DNA from 2 places in the Paenibacillus sp. JNUCC31 genome. Region 2 is predicted to be linked to the other one. Evidence: predicted binding sites of a transcription regulator. Region 2 holds the regulator's gene; the other holds the start of a gene.
The links. The regulator Rex, encoded in region 2, represses fermentation and respiration genes when NADH is low (regulators of the CRP and FNR family bind a similar motif). The targets are predictions, from matches to a motif close to TTGTGAAATATTTCACAA.
Positions count from the first base shown of each region.

Region 1: the regulator Rex is predicted to act here: its motif matches at 4,047-4,064, upstream of JNUCC31_RS12035 (formate/nitrite transporter family protein).

Region 1 covers NZ_CP062165.1:2,770,212-2,779,337, forward strand. Annotated here, with positions in the region: gene JNUCC31_RS12025 (MFS transporter) at 1-361, opposite strand, end outside; gene JNUCC31_RS12030 (molybdopterin-containing oxidoreductase family protein) at 575-2,638, opposite strand; gene JNUCC31_RS12035 (formate/nitrite transporter family protein) at 3,105-3,959, opposite strand; gene JNUCC31_RS12040 (FAD-dependent oxidoreductase) at 4,198-5,559, opposite strand; gene JNUCC31_RS12045 (glutathione peroxidase) at 5,850-6,332, opposite strand; gene JNUCC31_RS12050 (ferric iron reductase) at 6,520-7,335, opposite strand; gene JNUCC31_RS12055 (ABC transporter ATP-binding protein) at 7,432-8,313, opposite strand; gene JNUCC31_RS12060 (GAP1-N2 domain-containing protein) at 8,751-9,126, opposite strand, start outside.
Region 2 covers NZ_CP062165.1:639,207-648,332, reverse strand. Annotated here, with positions in the region: gene panD (aspartate 1-decarboxylase) at 1-95, shown strand, start outside; gene JNUCC31_RS02615 (tetratricopeptide repeat protein) at 213-836, shown strand; gene dinG (ATP-dependent DNA helicase DinG) at 980-3,841, shown strand; gene JNUCC31_RS02605 (redox-sensing transcriptional repressor Rex) at 4,066-4,719, shown strand; gene JNUCC31_RS02600 (amidohydrolase) at 4,706-6,010, shown strand; gene JNUCC31_RS02595 (cell wall elongation regulator TseB-like domain-containing protein) at 6,052-6,582, shown strand; gene JNUCC31_RS02590 (hypothetical protein) at 6,889-7,416, shown strand; gene JNUCC31_RS02585 (AAA family ATPase) at 7,409-8,911, shown strand; gene JNUCC31_RS02580 (3-hydroxyacyl-CoA dehydrogenase family protein) at 9,045-9,126, shown strand, end outside.

The DNA of each region.
Region 1 (9,126 bases), 2.1 Mb from region 2:
GAATCGCTGGCAGCGACAATGAACTGAACAGGCCAATCCAGCCCATAGCACATATGAACACAACCCAATATGCACTGATCCACGGCAGAGCAAATAAACCTACCGCGTTTAACGCCAGCGATCCGATGATCAGCTTCTTCACTCCGACCCGGTGATATAATGCACCGCCGAGCAATTGCCCAAAAATGCCGCCCAGCGACTGGATCAAAATGACAAACCCGGCGTTCGCCATCGTGCGCCCAAGCTCGTCAAATACATACATCGTGGTCAGCGGCCACATCAAGGCACTGCCTGTCGCATTAACCAGACTTGCCAGCAAAAATATTTTCACTTCTTTTGGATACGTCTCCAGCCATCTCATCATCTTCGTTTATTCTCCTTAATACCTTCAACAGCATATTGCCATAAAAAATAGACCCTTGCCCTGACGGCATGATCAGCCAGAGCGAAGGCCATTTGAATTTAGAATTCATGATTTTATTGTAATTTTAAATTTAATGAGGTGCTTTTTGCGTTCACTTTACCATCTATCCTTTGTTCATCTTACCTGAAATGCCCCTTTGTGCAAGCACATTCATTGACGCTTCACTTCGACAGTGGCCGAGAAGAATGTAGCCCCGTTGCCCATATCAGACAGTCGATTGGACGTGAGCGAATTCGCCCGCTGTTTCTTGCCATTGCCATCCCACCATAAGCCTTGGCTGATCACTGTTCCTGGCAGCATCGATTCACTCACCTTGGCGGTTAGTTCGATCCGGCCACGGTCGTTCCATACGATCACCGCATCCCCGTCTTCCACTTGTCTGCAAGCGGCGTCTTCCGGGTGCATTTGCAGTAATGGCATCTTCTCCAAACGTTGATGTTTGGCCGAATTGGCAAAGGTGGAATTCAGGAAGTTATGGTTCGGTGGCGACAGAAACATCAGCGGATAGACATCCGCAGGTCCAGCCGGGTTTTCCCCGTCATACCCCTCAACCAGTGCACTGTACGTAGGCAGCGGCGGCAATCCCTTATGTGCCATCGTTTCCGAATACAGTTCAATTTTCCCCGAAGGCGTAGGCAGTTGATCCAAATAGGACACATGTGAGGACATGTCCAACTTGACGAAATGGTGCTGCTTCAACCCCTCCAATGTTACTCCGTTCATATAGGGATTGCCCGTATCCTGGAGCGCTTCATGTATCATCTGTTCCGGTGTCTCACCGAAAATCTCCGGGTCATACCCCATCGCCTGTCCAAGCAAAGAGAACAGTTCCACATTGCTCTTGCTCTCACCAATAGGTGCAATGACTGGCTCTTGCAAATGAACATACTGATGCCAGTAGGACGTATACAGATCCGTCGTTTCAAACGAAGACGTCGCAGGCAGCACGAAATCCGCATATTTCGCCGTATCCGTCATGAACAGATCGTGGACAACCGTGAACAGATCTTCCCGTGCAAAACCTCGCTCTACCCGCTCGGTATCCGGTGCCACTACCAGTGGATTGCTGCAGTAGACCATCAACGCCCGGATCGGCTGCTCCGCTTCCAGCAGCGCTTCGCCAATCCGGTTCATATTCACCACGCGCGGCTTCGGGTTCTGCCGCAGCTCTGGACGCTCGAGCGTATCGCTATTGGTGCTCGCATAGCTGTTGGTACGGATAGCACCACCGCCGCGCTTCAACCATTGGCCTGTGATGGCAGGCAGACAGGCTACGCTGCGTACGTTCATGCCACCATTGTCATGGTGCTGGAGGCCATTGCCGATATGAATATGGGCTGCTTGTGCATTGCCGTACAGCTCAGCCAGCTTCACGATATCGGCTTCCGGCACGCCCGTAATACGTGCAACGCGCTCAGGGGTGTAGCTGCGGACATGATCACGCAGTGCCTCATGGCCAACGGTATACTTTTGCATGAAAGCCTCATCTGTCAGTCCCTGCTCGAACAGTACATGCATTAATCCGAGGGCCAGTGCGCTGTCTGTACCCGGGTAGAGTGGAATAAACCAGTCTCCCCATTGGGCGGTTCGATTGCGATGAACATCGATGACAACAATTTGGGCGCCCTTTTTGCGAGCTTTCTCCGCCAGCACAACCTGATGCATATTGGTACTTACGATGTTGCCGCCCCACACCAGTATGACATCGGCATGCTCCGTATCTTCGGGCAAGGTTCCCCGGTTCGCACCCATCGTATATTTCCAGCCGGTATTTCCAGCTGAATTACAGATCGTCTGTTCCAATTTGCTCGCCCCAAGCGCATTGAAAAATCGACGATCCATGCCGTCCACACCAAGAATGCCCATGTTTCCATAAAAGCTGTATGGCAAGATGCTCTCTGGTCCGTAGGTATCCGACAGTGAACTGAATTTCGCCGTAATCTCGCCGATGGCTTCGTCCCAGCTGATTCGTTCAAACTGGCCTTCACCCTTGGCTCCGATGCGTCTCATCGGATATAGCAACCGCTCGGGGTGATATACCCGCTCCGTCATATTCCGGACCTTGTTACAGATGGCACCTTTTGTAATCGGATGCTCCGGATTGCCCGCCACCTTCACAATCTTACCGTTCTCCTTATGAAGCAGCAGGCCGCAAGTATCCGGGCAATCGAGCGGGCAAACCGCCGGAAATACGCCATTCTCCTGATCGATCATATACCAGTTCCTCCCCCTTCAAAGCTATCCTTCTATCATATCTTCTTCATGGTAATCGCGTAAAGAGAACAGTCTATATTCGCCCGATACTTGCTGCCACAGACAGCTTAAAATATTTTCAAAAAAAGTTTTCCGACTTGATTCAACATCCAAATTCAGGGGTAAATTAAAAACAAGGCATTAGGCAAGTGTTTCCCCACTTCCTCCTCATGCCATATCATGGACCACTCCCGAAATTCGCCATGAACAGGTTTCGTTCCCCCGAACCTTGTCATGGCGAATTTATTTTTTGTGTACATTTATACATTAAAAAGGCGATTCCTTTCCCGTCCATCAAGGCATAGCAGTTCGCTATGAGTTGAACGGGATCAAAATCGCCTCTCCTGTTTCTTTAAACTCGTCTTAGCACGTCTTTGCACCTGTAACTTTGGTTATAACTCTAATACGGGTACTCGGCAAATTACTGCTACGCCTGCTTGCTCCACATGGGTCTGGCTTCCGTCTCCACAGACTGAGCCGCCGCCATTGCCATCTCCGGCTTCACATCCGGCTCAAGCTTGCGCAGGTACACCATCCAGTAGGCAGCCGCCACAAACAGCGCCCCTCCCGTCAGGTTGCCGAGCCATACCGGAATAAAATTCATGATGTATTGCCCCCATGAATAATGCCCTTCAAAGATCGCCGCAGGAATCAGAAACATGTTGGCGACAACGTGCTGGAATCCAATAGCCACAAAGGCCATCGTTGGGAACCAAATACCCAGTACCTTGCCACTCATCGTATCTGATGCATAAGACAGCCATACCGCGAGAGCTACCAGCCAGTTACACCCGATCCCGGATATAAACGCCTGAAGGAAGCTGTCGTCCAGCTTGTGTCCAGCCATATCAACCACTTTCGTCAAATAGGCACCCTCTGCCGTCAGACCGAGCACATGCCCAAAAGCATAGGCCACAAAGATCGCCCCAAGGAAATTACCTATTGTTACTAAGGTGAGATTCTTCAACATGCTGCCTGCGGACAGTTTGCGTGCAATCGTCGCGAGTGGAACAGCCATCATATTGCCAGTAAGCAGCTCCCCACCGCCAATCAGCACCAACATTAAACCTACCGGGAACACGGCTCCACCAATCAAATTAACCAAACTGCCCCACTCTGCCGGAGCAGAGGCAATGACCCGAATATCCAACAGAAATCCGAGCGCGATAAAAGCACCTGCCAGAAAACTGAGTATTAATACGGAGGACACCGGATTATGAGCTTTCTTCATCCCCGTATGCGCCGTATATTGTGCAACCTCAAGAGGTGTTTTTGCTGCCATAACGATCCTCTCCTTCACAGTTCATGAACATCATAATCCAACTTGTTTGGTTGATAAGTTCATTGTATCGCGAAGGTTTCGAGAGGTTTGTTACTTTTATCACAAAGTATCAAACCTATATTTTTATGCTAAGTTTTATCTTGCTTGATGTGCAATTGAAGGAGCAATTACTCAGAACGATCTCAGAAAAACAAAAAAGAACTACCGCATCGAAGCGGCAGTTCTCGGATATATAGGGTTACACCATCGCTGGTGTTTTCACTTCCACTGGAGGCAACGCCTGAAGACCAGCCGAGTTCAGGAAGTTCCACGGTTTGTTGTAGTGTGGCTGGAAGAAAAAGTCGATGAAGGCCAGTTCATCTACCGTCATGTTGTTCTGGATGCAGACAGAAATCGTATTGATCGACTGTGTCAGATCAGCCTGCGACATGACCTGTGCACCTACAATGCGGCGTGTAGCCTGTTCATAGATCACTTTGAGCAGCAGTTTCTCTGCTGTTGGCATGAACTCTGGACGGTAAGCATCTTCAAGCGTTACAGCTTCAACCACCAGACCCTCGTCCGCAGCAGATGTTTCTGTCAGACCAGTACCTGCAATATTTTGCTCATAAATTTTAATCCCTGATGTGCCTTGTGTACCCATGTACGGTGTCGTCGGACGAACCAGGTTTCGCGCTACGAGTGTACCCATCCGCACTGCATTGGTTGCCAGTGGAATGTACGCTGCCTTACCGGTTGGATTGTAATGGATTGCACAGCTGTCTCCCGCAGCGAAGACGTCTTTTTGGCTGGTTTGCATATATTTATCCACGATGATTGCGCCGTTCGGCAGCATATCCACCTGGCCTTTGAGCAGTTCTGTATTTGGACGGAAACCAATGCACAAAATAACGAGGTCCGTTTCGAACTCACCCTTGGATGTAATGACCTTGTTCACTTTGCCATTTTCCCCGGTAAACTTCTGTACCGTTTGACCCAGCGCCAGCTTGATGCCGTGTCCAGTCAACGTATCTTCAATAGCATCTGTGAACTCGGGATCGAGATATTTGTTCAAAATCCGATCCACACTGTCAATCAGCGTAACTTCCTTCCCATTCATCTGGAAAGCCTCTACCAGCTCGATGCCGATGTATCCTGCTCCAACCACGGTAATGCGTTGGGCATCCTTCGCTTTTTCAATGATCGTGTTGGAATGATTGTAGTTTTTACAAAGTAAAATGTTGTCCAGCTCAATGCCTTCCAGCTTCGGAACGACAGGCCATGAACCCGTTGTCACGATCAGCTTATCGAACGTATCTTCAAATTCTTCCCCGGTTTTCAGGTTTTTAGCCTGAAGTGTATGGCCCTCGGTATCGACTGCCGTTACTTCATGCAGCATTTTGGTAACGACACCGAGCTCCGCCAGTTGATCTGGGGAAGAGTAGAACAGTCCGTCCGGGTCTTTCACCACACCACCCACATAAAGCGCAATGCCGCATGATAAAAAGGAGATATTGTCATTGCGCTCATACACCGTGATCGTAGCATCCGGGTACAATTTGGCGGTGTTAACGATGGCTGCGGTTCCTGCGTGGGTACATCCGATAACTGCAATTTTCATAAAAAGTTCCTCCTTGGAGTATATAAATAAGAAATTGAAAATAACGGCATTGTTTTTGTGAAAAAATTCACTACTTAGTGAACGATGGTATGTGATTTATTTCACTTTATACACTTATTATAATGTGATCTTTTTCACATTACAAGGGGTTGATCAAAATAAATTTGTCGAATGTGTTTTTCTTCCGAAATCTACTCATCTTTATAAACTTCAGTTTTCCCTGCTTGTGGCTGGTTTATGCTCAAAAAAAGCCTGTCCTCCATTCCTGGAGGCAGGCTTCTTCATTCATTTTATACACCAAGCAGCTTTTCAATCTCTGCGGTCATGTCCTCTGGGGATTCTTTCGGTTCAACACGTCCTACAACTTCTCCTTCGCGATTCACAAGAAACTTGGTGAAATTCCATTGGATGCTGTTGTCTTCACCAACACCAGGTTGCTGCTCACGCAAATACTTGAACAAAGGATGAGCATCTTCACCATTTACGTCGACCTTGGCAAATACGGGGAAATTAACGCCATAGTTGATTTGGCAGAATGATTCAGCTTCCTCACTGGACCCCGGCTCCTGGCCGCCAAACTGGTTACAAGGAAAACCCAGTACAACCAAACCTTGATCACGATAGCGATCATAGAGCTTCTGCAATTCACCGTATTGTGGAGTCAGTCCACACTTGCTGGCAGTATTGGCGATCACCAATACTTTGCCTTGATACAGATCGAGTGGTACTTCCTGATTTGCGGTCGTTACCGCCTGATACGAATATACGGACATGACTGATTCCTCCCATGAGTATGATGTAGGTTGGGCTGTTGTATGTACTGTACCTAATGACCATGCGGCACACAGCCTGTCTCTATATTATAGACCTGAGGCGGTCAATTACCAAATCTGTGATTAAACCCTGCTCAAGTTCATATCGTAAAAAACCTTCATCCATCAACATGGGCATATTCCCTTTTTAGCGTGACTTCGCAGCCAAAATAGCATCATATCGCTCTTGCCGCTCTGCCTTGGTCAGTTTGGGGCAGCTATAGCAATAGTCCTGACCGCCATATACCTGATGGTGTAAACAACAGACAGGTTTCATCAGCATCGTTTCTCCAGGTTGATGCGGGTTATCAATCTCTACCGGTTTAAAGGCTAGCAGGTTCTTTTTCAGACCCAAGATCTCGGGAGACATGGTAATTACATGCTCATACCCTTGTACAACCGCTTCACGTTCCGTCTCTTTCAGATTCATCTGTAACGCTGTCGTTTTGAACCATCTCAGCATGGATGCAAGTTGTGCCCACATTTGACCCGTATTCGCTCCTCCAGCAACAGCCACCCCTTCAATCAGCGGGCGCAGCTGCTCGCCGTAATATGCTGTCAATACATCATTACGCCAGGAGGATGGAACGGCATCAGGTCCTGCCACCAGATTCGGATGTGATTGCTCGGTTACATTGTTCAGTTGAAAACCAATCGCCGGACGGCCATCCTCTACCTCCAACTGCAAAATAACATTATCTAGCGTAAGATCGAGCCGTGTGTCACATAGAGCCGTCATGTAGTGAACCCCAATCATCAGGCCACGAACCGAATGCATGAAATAAACAGCAGCCGAGCGAAGAGAATCAGCCCGAAGATGCTCATTATAGGCCTCCAGCATAAGCTTTGCCTTCTCGGGATGTCTTAATGCTGTCAAAGGTATGCCAAAGACTGGTTCGTCTATCGGTGCGGTTGTTGTGATTCGTCCGTACTGCTGTAACCAGGTGTAGTTGATTTCTCCCATTCCTGTAGACCTCCCGTGAATGCGAATGAGCCGCTTGCATTATGCACAGCGGCTTCATTCTATAGTTTAGGACCACATATGCCCCGTATCATTAGCTCAGGTCGCGTGAAGAACACGCTGCTCTGTCCGTCCGCCAGCATGAACCATTGCACTGTTCATGACCATTTGTTCTGGAGATGCAGACGGTTGGCGTTGACCCGCAAGGGCGTAAGGCAAGCAGAGCGGTACACCGGAACGCGGATCAATCACGATATCCGCCTCAATGTTGAATACTTCGCGAAGCACATCGGAGTTCATAACCTCTGCGGGTGAACCTGTAGCGATGGCTTTACCTTTCTTGATCCCAATCATGTGATGCGCATAACGGGAAGCATGGTTCAAGTCATGCACAACCATAACGATCGTACGGTTTGCTGTGGCATTCAGCTGCTCCAGCAATTGCAGCACTTCAAGCTGGTGAGCCATATCGAGGAACGTTGTCGGCTCGTCCAGGAACAGAATATCTGTCTCCTGTGCAAGTGCCATGGCAATCCAGGCACGTTGACGCTGTCCACCGGACAGCTGATCGATTGGACGATCATGGAATTCCGTCATGCCTGTCACTTCGATTGCCCATTCAATCATGCGTTTGTCTTCAGCACGCATCGAACCAAAGCCTTTTTGATAAGGGAACCGTCCGTAGGATACCAGCTCAGTTACGGTAAGTCCTTCGGGAGCTGTTGGATTCTGTGGCAAAATCGCAAGCTGCTTGGCAACTTCACGCGTGGACTGCTTATGAATGGATTTCCCGTCGAGCAACACACTACCTGCTTTTGGATTCATGATCCGTGCCATGGTTTTCAGAATGGTAGACTTTCCTGAACCATTGGCTCCAACAAGTGCTGTAATTTTTCCTTGGGGAATTTGAATATTCAGATTATCAACAATCAGTCTTTCCTCATAAGCGATATCCAGCTTGGACGTCTCCAGACGAAACATGCGATCATCCCTCTCTCATTTATCCCGGTTATGTATTCCGGCTATGATAACGAAAACGAAATTGTGGTTCAACGTATTTCCGGCTCAACAAGTTTCTATACTCTAAAGATACTGATAATCATTATCATTTGTCAACACCAAATACGAAATCCTTTGCTGGTTTAGAGCATTTTTTGAAGTGTTTTACTACATTTCGGCTAGATTGCCCACCTTTTATGTGAGAGCTTTTCTCATCGTTTACATGCATTTCATCGCTTTTTGCATGGCTCTCCTTACCCAACATTTTAATAATGTGTCCATATTGTGAAAAATAGACCTGTTTGATTCATTTTGTATATGACATTCTCCTTCACTTGAATAAAAACAAAAAATACAGCCCCCACGAAATTCTACGAGGTGGCTGTATTTTGTATTAATAACATATCCAAGTATCCCGCTTACAGCTTCGGTTCCGGGACTAGATTGATCACGGCCGTTCCACTCTGAACACTCGCGATGTTCTCCAGATCGATATCGTCCGGAAGCTCCACTTGGTGCCCATAGGGATATAAACGGTCTGCTTCGGCAACAGTCAGATTTTTCGCTGAAGATGGATCTGCCCCCGAAGACGGAGAGGAATCAGAAGGCAGATCGCCTGCTGCTCCTTGTGCAGAGCCCTCACCTATAGCGTCGGAGGCTGTGCCAGTCCCTGCATCCATCCCCGTGCTGCCTGCTGCCGGATCTGAAACGTTGTCCTCGTTCGTGGCTGAATCTCCCCCCTGCTTAGCTTCTCCACTCTGCTGAGTATCTTCTGCACCATCAGTAGAAGAACCA
Region 2 (9,126 bases):
AGGTAAATAATCACAAGCCTACTGTGGTCTTCGTGGATGGACAGAATAAACCTGTACAAACGATGAAGCAGGAAGTTCACGCGACGATTATGTAATCGACTGGTAAGGGGAATGAAATCGGTCCATTCTACAAAAAATGAGTACAGGTCACTGCACTAATCCATTTTTTCAAGGGTGGGGATGCATCGATGTTCCAGCATGTTTTCGCAGAAATGAACGACATGTTAGATGAAATTATCAAGCGCTACCCTTCTGCTGAAGGCCTAAACAAACAGGAGCTGCTTCAAAAGTGGAATTTACTGAAGCGGATGAGTGACGGGATGATTGATGAGTGGCTGATGTTTGAAGAAAAAATGAGTCAGGTAAGGGAGCAGGAAATGGTTAAGCCTGCTTCTCTTGAACCTGAACAGGAAGCTGTGACCGCTTTGCCAGAACTCCATCTGGAATGTTTCAGTCGCGGTCAGGGATATTTCAAATTGCAGATGTATCCACAGGCGATTATGCAATTTTCGAGGGTTGTGACCGACCATCCGGAAAGCGCACTGACTCGTTTTTACCTGGCTTTGGCTCATCTTCATTTGGAGCAAACTTCAGAAGCTGGAATACACTTGCAGCGTATTATGCATTTAAATGGATCGCCGAGATTAAAAGGGCTGGTATGTAACGTTCTGGGCTGTATTGAGGCCAAGCTCGCGAACCTTGATGGTGCATGTTCCCTGTTTGCACAGGCGCTTCAGTATGACCCGACGTTGACCGAACCGTTGTATAACATGGAAGCATGTCGATTGAACAACGGACAATTGCAATATGCAAATCAGCTGACGGCCCTGAACTAGGAGCCGTTTGGCGGCAAGAAGACGGTGTTCTCTCCTCTGGCATAGCGGCGGGGACACCGCCTTTTTTTGTCAGTTAATTTTCAAATGCCCTTTTTTTTGCTATGCTGTAACATAGACTGGAATGGAAGGGACCGTACATTGCAATGAAATTTGCCGTATTGGATTTCGAAACAACCGGCACGCAGTCCGACGGTGAGATTATACAAGCCGGGCTTGCCATCATAGATCATGACTACAGCATAACTCAAATATATAGTTCTTATGTGAATCCGGGTGTGCCGATTCCTCCGTTTATAACGGGGTTAACCGGTATTACTAACGAAGATGTGGAGGAAGCTCCCTCATTGGAAGAGATGATGATGGAGATGGTTCCGTTACTGGACGATGTCGTTCTTGTTGGACACAACGTGGCGTTTGATTTTCACTTTCTTCAAAATGCACTGGATCGATGCGGCTATCTGCCGTTCACCGGCCGTATTCTGGATACGATTGATTTTCTGAAGATCACGTTCCCATCACTGGGTTCTTATCAACTCGGTTATGTATCTTCCGAATTTGGATTTCAGCATGACCGCCCTCATCAGGCAGATAGTGACGCACTTGCGACAGCTTATGTGCTTCTGAAATGCTTCGATGAGTTACGTGCATTACCGCTTATAACGATTCAGCGCCTCAGTGACCTGTTTGCACCGGAGGATAGTGACTTGGGTTGGTTCTTCGACGGGATGCGCACAGAGAAGGAAGCTGAGCCCATTCAGGATCTGGATGGTCATACGTATTACCGACAGCTTGCCCTAAACGTGAGTGACTGGACAGAGATTGGTGCACCACGGGACGAGCGGGAAGGGAATCCCCTGGAAGGCATCAGTTTTGAACAGTACATGGATCAGGTCCGAGATAACTTGAAGGAAACGCTGGATCATTATGAGGAGCGCGAGGCGCAAACTCAAATGTTCAGTAGTGTGCGACAAGCCTTGGACGAAGAGAAACACCTGTTGATTGAGGCTGGAACAGGCACAGGTAAATCACTCGGTTATTTGCTGCCTGCCATCTATGAAAGTGTGAAGCAAGAACAGAAAGTCATGGTCAGCACGCATACCATCAATCTGCAGGAGCAATTGAGAGAGCGGGATATTCCCATGCTCACCCAAGTGGTTCCCTTCCCTTTTAAGGCAGCTGTATTCAAGGGACGTGGGCATTATCTGTGTCTGCGCAAATTTGAGCACAAAATCAATAAGCGCGAATTTGCTACACCCAAAGAGGACTACTTCACAGCGGCTCAGATGATCGTTTGGCTTACTCAGACGGAGACAGGTGATGATGAGGAACTCAATCTCAGCGGACGCGGAGGTGACTTCTGGGAGACAGTACAGAGTGAGTCCGAGTCTTGTCTTGGACGTTCTTGTCCTTGGTTCCGCAAATGTTTCTATCATCGGGCCAAACATGAAGCAGGGTTATCCGATATCGTCATTACGAATCACTCTAAATTGTTTACCGATGTCAAAGCAGCGCATCAACTGCTGCCAGCCTACGAAAGTCTGGTGATTGATGAAGCACATCATTTGGAGGACGTGGCGGGTAAGCATCTTGGTTTGCATATGAAATATTTCACGTTGGTTCATACACTGACCCGGCTGTTTAAAGATAGCCGCAACGGCCAACTTCCCATGCTTCGTTCCCAATTGTCGGGTCATGAAAACTCGGTACAATGGGGTTCCATGATTGATCAGATGTTCCCGCTTGCGGTTGAAGTCAAAGAGATGTGGGATCGATTGAGCGATACTTTATTCGGCTTGTTGCCTGAACGATCTGATGCTTCTCCAGGCGAGACAGGACAGTTTTCTCTTCGACTGAAGCCTTCGCAAAAACCAGCCAAATGGCAGGAACTGCAGGAGGCTGAAAACCAGATTTATGTAACCCTGGGTGACTTAATCCGTAAGGGTGACAAGTTGCTGCTTGAAGTGAAAGAAGATCAGGATGATTATCAGTCCGATAGTTTGATTACGGATATCTCTGGTCTGCTAAAGGACTTGGCAACGATCAAGGATAATCTGCGTTTCTTCATGCGGATGGATGATACCAAAACCGTTTATTGGATGGAAGCCAGCGGCCAATTCCGCAGTAAATCGCTGCAATTGTATGCTGTTCCTGTAGATGTCAGTGCACAATTAAAAGAAATGTTCTTTGATAAAAAGAAAAGCGTTGTGCTTACATCGGCTACGCTTTCGGTTGACAAATCATTTCAATTCATGATTGAGCAGCTTGGCTTGCAGGAAGCTTCCGAGAATAACCGTCTGTTGACGTCCATGCTGCCGTCACCCTTCAACTATCGTGAACAGGCCCTGCTCGTTATTCCACGTGATTTCCCGAGCGTGAAGGGCAGTGTTGGTGATGCCCACTTTGTGGATATGCTTGTACACTCACTCGCGGAAACGGCCATTGCCACTCGTGGCCGCATGATGGTGCTGTTTACATCCTACCGCATGCTGCGACAGGTCTATGATCCACTCAAAGAGGCGTTGTCCGGCAACGATATATCATTATTGGGCCAAGGGGTGGACAGCGGCAGCCGATCCAAATTGACACGCCGGTTCCAGGACGCAAAAGCTACGGTGCTTCTTGGCACAAGCAGCTTCTGGGAAGGGGTGGACATTCCGGGAGAGGCATTGACTTGTCTAGCCATTGTCAGACTTCCTTTTCAACCGCCGAATCATCCATTGGTGGAAGCGAAGAGTGAGCTTTTGCAAGAACAGAAGAAAAATCCGTTTATGAAGCTGTCTGTGCCGCAAGCGGTCATTCGTTTCAAACAGGGTTTCGGTAGGCTGGTTCGCACAGGTCAAGACAGAGGCATCGTGATCGTATACGATACACGCGTCATTGAAGCCTATTATGGCAAGTACTTTTTATATTCATTACCAGGACCCAAAATGGAGCATATGCTTGCGGAACAGATGGTTCCGCGAATTACGGAATGGCTCGATAAGCCAGCCGGGGAACAACAATAACAGACTAGAGATACCTCGTGCTCACTACATCATTGCATGAAGCCAGTGATCAGCGGTAAAATTGATTAGATCATTCATTTGTTTCATGAATTTGAAGTAATGCAATTATCATTTATATAACTAGAGCATTCTGTATATTTACTTTTCTTTTCGTATGAACTGATTTATGCAGGATGCTCATCTTTTCATCTATCTATCGTGGCCTTGGTAAGGGGGAGCAATGAATGAAATCAGATAAAATCTCGGAAGCCGTGGTGCGACGTTTGCCCGTTTATTTGCGCTACTTAAATGAATTGCATCAGCGCGAAGTCACTACGGTTTCTTCTCAAGAGCTTGGACTAAGGCTGGATCTGAATCCAGCTCAGATTCGTAAGGATCTGGCTTATTTCGGTGATTTTGGCCGTAAAGGCATCGGTTATGACGTTTCATATCTCATCGAAAAAATTCGTCATATTTTAAAGATAGACCAGCAGATTAATGTGGCTCTTGTTGGAGCCGGTAATCTGGGACATGCATTGTCCAATTACAACGCATATCTGAAAGACAACATGAAGATTGTTGCTGTATTTGATGCCTATGGTCCGAAGATTGGAAGTCAAATCAACAGCCTGACGGTACAGCCGATGAATGAATTAACAGATTCGATCAAAAAGGATAACATTCGCATCGGAATTATCACTGTTCCCGACACGGAAGCCCAAAATGTTGCGGATCAGCTGATTGAGTCTGGAATTGAAGCGATTCTGAACTTTGCACCAACCATCCTCAAAACCCCGCCGCATATTCGCATTCATCATGCCGATTTTACGACGGATCTGCTTAGTTTGGCTTATTACTTGGAGAATGGAAAGGACGACGAGGAAGATGACGAGAAATAGATGGGTTATTCATAACGGCAAATTTGCTGTTAGCGAGGGTGCGAATTGGAAAGTGGTTCACGGTTATATGGTCGTAGAGAATGACCAGATTGTGCATATTGGTGAGACGTTGCCGGAAGGAGACGAAAGTCTGACAAAGGTGGATGGAAAAGGACTGCTCTTCCTGCCGGGTCTGATCAATACGCATGGTCATGCAGCGATGTCGCTTCTGAGAGGTCACGGGGACGATCTGGCGCTACAAGTTTGGCTGCAGGAGAAAATGTGGCCAATGGAAGCCAAAATGACGTCTGAAGACGTATATTGGGGCACATCACTTTCCGTGCTTGAAATGTTGAAAGGCGGAACAACGGCGTTCCTCGATATGTATGATCATATGGATCAGGTTGCGAAAGTAGTGGAACAATCCGGCGTTCGGGCTGCTCTGGCACGTGGCGTAATCGGACTTTGCTCAGAAGAAGAACAACGGCGTAAACTGGAAGAGTCCGCAGCATTTGCACGTCAATGGAATGGACAAGCAAACGGAAGAATTACCACCGTAATCTCTCCACACGCCCCTTATACTTGTCCTCCAGACTACATAGAGAAGCTGGTACAGGTTGCACATGACCTGAATCTGCCTTTGCATACCCATATGTCTGAAACACTTCGTGAAGTGGAGCAGAATGTAACCGACTATGGTCTTCGTCCTGTCGCACATCTGGAGAAATTGGGTTTCTTCTCACGTCCATCCCTGGTCGCCCATGCCGTGCATCTGAATGATGAGGAGATCGAGATTCTCGCACGGCATGATGTAGCCGTTTCCCACAATCCAGGCAGTAACCTGAAGCTGGCTTCGGGTGTTGCACGTGTACCTGACTTGCTGAAAGCAGGTGTGACCGTGTCCCTGGGAACAGACGGACCTGCAAGTAACAATAACCTGGATATGTTTGAAGAGATGAGACTGGCTGCATTGATTCACAAAGGTGTGTCCGGTGACCCAACGGCCGTTCCAGCCGGGGAAGCGCTGCAGCTCGGAACTTCATATGGTGCCAAATCCATTTTCCTGAACAATACAGGCGCTCTGCAAGCAGGCATGAAGGCTGACTTCATCGCACTTAACATCGAACAGGCCCATTTCTATCCACATACCGATCTGATTTCCCACACGGTCTACTCGGCATCAGCCAAAGATGTGGAGCATGTATGGGTGGATGGCAAACAAGTGGTCAAACATGGCGAATGTCTTACCATGGACGAAGAGCGCATTTTGCATGAGTCTCAGCTTGCATTTGACGGTCTGCTCGCTCGTTAATTTCAGGATTGCAGCGTCATAGGGGAAAGGAAGTTCGGCTTTTGAAGAAAAAAAAGAAGTGGATATGGATTTCGCTGCTGCTCCTGGTTCTGATTCTGTTTGGTCTTCAGCGTTATTATGTCTATGTTACCCAGGATCAGCGCAAGGAAGAGGCGTTGGCCATACAGGCGGCACAAGACCAGCTTGGGATAACGTCATATGAAGACCTGCGGAAGTATGTATGGGGTCAGAAAGACGGCGGAGACAACATATACTGGACCCTGATCGGCAAAAATAAGGATAACCAGAGTGTCGTGGTATGGATCAAGTTTGATGGAAATAACAAGCCTGTGACGGGGGCCAATGCAGTACACAGTGAACTCTTGCAAAACGGCATGTCTGAAGCTCAGATTCGAAATCGGTTCAGCTCTGAAGTCCCAGGTGGGGAGATCAAGCGAATCATGCCAGGCGTTGTGAATGGAATCTATGTATGGCAAGTGTACTATAAGGATGGCACTCACAATTACTACCGTTTTTATCGTTTTAGTAACGGTGAACAGGTTGATCTGGTCTATACCATCCCGAATAGCTAGAATAGGCAGCAGGTTTACTATTGTCTAAAAAAAGCACATGCAAAGAGCCGGCAGACGGAAACCCGACTGAACCGGTTCTTTGGCTTACCTTCTTGATCATTTTGGATTTGAATAGTTAAAATTATTAATTTATTCATATTTTCGCCTTAGATATTGTATATACGATGTGATATACTCGAATATGTACTCAAGGATACATCATACACAAATAAATCCTGTTAGGCACATCACAGGATATTACGTACACATATTCATATTCTTGGCTACAAGCTATAGGATGAGCCAACATATAGGAGGGTAACTCACTTGAAGATAAAAGTATTGCCTATTGCTTTAACTGCCGTCATTTCAGCCGTCTTGTTGTTTGGAGGTTGGTTTGTGTATCGTCATGTGGCTTTGCAGAGCCCTATTGAAAAGATGGTTACCCAATACGACGGAGTCAATGACGTTCAATTATCTATTAACCGCAATGATGTACAGTTGAAACTCGATCTGCAGCCAGATGTTGATTTGGGCAGATTGGTACAATATATTCATAAAGAAGGACAGACCTTGATTGGCACCCGATCGTTGAAACTGGATGTCGTGGATCATTCCAACGAAGCGCTAGAGAGCTGGTGGGGTAGCGCCATGTTTACCGTGGCTCAGGCGATGGAAAACAAGCAATACACCGAGATTACCCCGACGTTGTCCAAGATGGCAACGAATGGAATCAAGGTAAACACGGCTATGGACGATAACAATGTATATGTTAGTCTCAGAGATGGAGATGCCAGCAAGTTTATTATTCTGCCGCGTGTGCCCGGTCAGATAGGAGTGTGGCCCAATGCCTAAATGGACGAAAGAAATTGCCATTGGATTTGTACCCGTATTGATTATCTTTCTTGCTTTTGTTGGTGTAAACATGGTTCCCATCTTAATCGCGGCATTGCTTGTGGGGGGGCTGTTGTTCATGATGCAAATGCGCGGAGGAATTACGGTAGGAGCTGGTCAGGAACGTAAACGCAAGAAAAAAGGACCTACGAAGCTGACCTTTGAAGAAATTGGGGGTCAGGAAAGTGCCAAACAGGAACTGAGGGAAGCGCTTGATTTTCTGATCCGGCACGAAGAAATCCAGAAGTACGGGATTCGTCCTTTGAAGGGCATTTTGCTCACTGGCCCTCCCGGAACAGGGAAAACATTAATGGCCAAGGCAGCTGCTCATTATACGGACTCTGTTTTTGTAGCAGCCTCAGGCAGTGAGTTTGTTGAAATGTACGTCGGTGTGGGTGCCGGCAGAATCCGGGATTTGTTCCGGGATGCGAGAACTCGGGCTGCCAAAGAAAATAAAGAAAATGCCATCATATTTATCGATGAAATTGATGTCATTGGGGGTAAACGTGAAGGTGGGCAGCAGCGTGAGTACGATCAGACGTTGAATCAGTTGTTGACTGAAATGGATGGGATATACTCTTCCGACACACCACGCATACTCGTAATTGCAGCGACAAACCGAAAAGAAATGTTGGATACCGCCCTGACTCGTCCGGGACGTTTTGACCGTCATATTCAGGTGGACTTGCCAGACAAAAAAGGAAGAAAACACATACTGGAGCTTCATGCAGTCAATAAACCTCTTTTGGAAGGCGTCAGTCTCGATAAGACAGCTGAAGAATCCTATGGTTTCTCTGGGGCTCAGCTGGAAAGTGTAATGAATGAAGCTGCAATTTATGCGATGAGAGACGGACTGCTCAACATAGAACAGCGCCATCTGTCGCTTGCGATTGATAAAGTAATGATGGGTGAGAAGACAGATCGTGAATCCAGTGTGGAAGAGAAAAAAAGGGTCGCTATTCACGAATTGGGACATGCCATTATGGCAGAATTGGTTCGTCCTGGAAGTGTAAGTCAAGTTGCGCTTAGTCCACGTGGACAGGCATTGGGATATGTACGTCATAACCCGCAGCAAGAACAATTTCTGTATACAAAGCGCTTTCTTGAAGAACAGATCATGATTGCGCTCGGAGGGGCGGCAGCAGAAGAAATGTATTATGGTGGGCGCAGCACAGGCTCACGTAATGACTTTGAGCAAGCAACGAATGTGGTACAGACGATGATGGCTTCCGGGCTCACGACGTTGGGTATTGTTAACATGGACATGGTAACGACGGAAGAATTGATGCGTGAGAACAAATTGATTCTGCAAGACCTGATGGAACAGACCAAACGATTGCTTGAAGAACAGCGGACAATTTTCGACAATTCCCTCGACACGCTGCTCAGGGAAGAAGTGTTGTCTGGCGATCAATTTCGTTGTCAATTTCGTGACAGCGCCCTTCTACCGGCATAATTTATTTATGTCGGTTATTTTTTTTTACATTTCAGTCGTGCTAAGATATTATTATATGTTGGGTCGAAATTTGTAATTTTCGGCGAACAGGGTACAATAGAGAAATAGAGAACCGAAAGGATGGAGCAGAACCATGTTTTTCAAAAAGATAGGAGTTGTCGGCGGCGGCACGATGGGGCAAGGTATTTCCCAGATGCTTGCAGCCAAAGGACTTG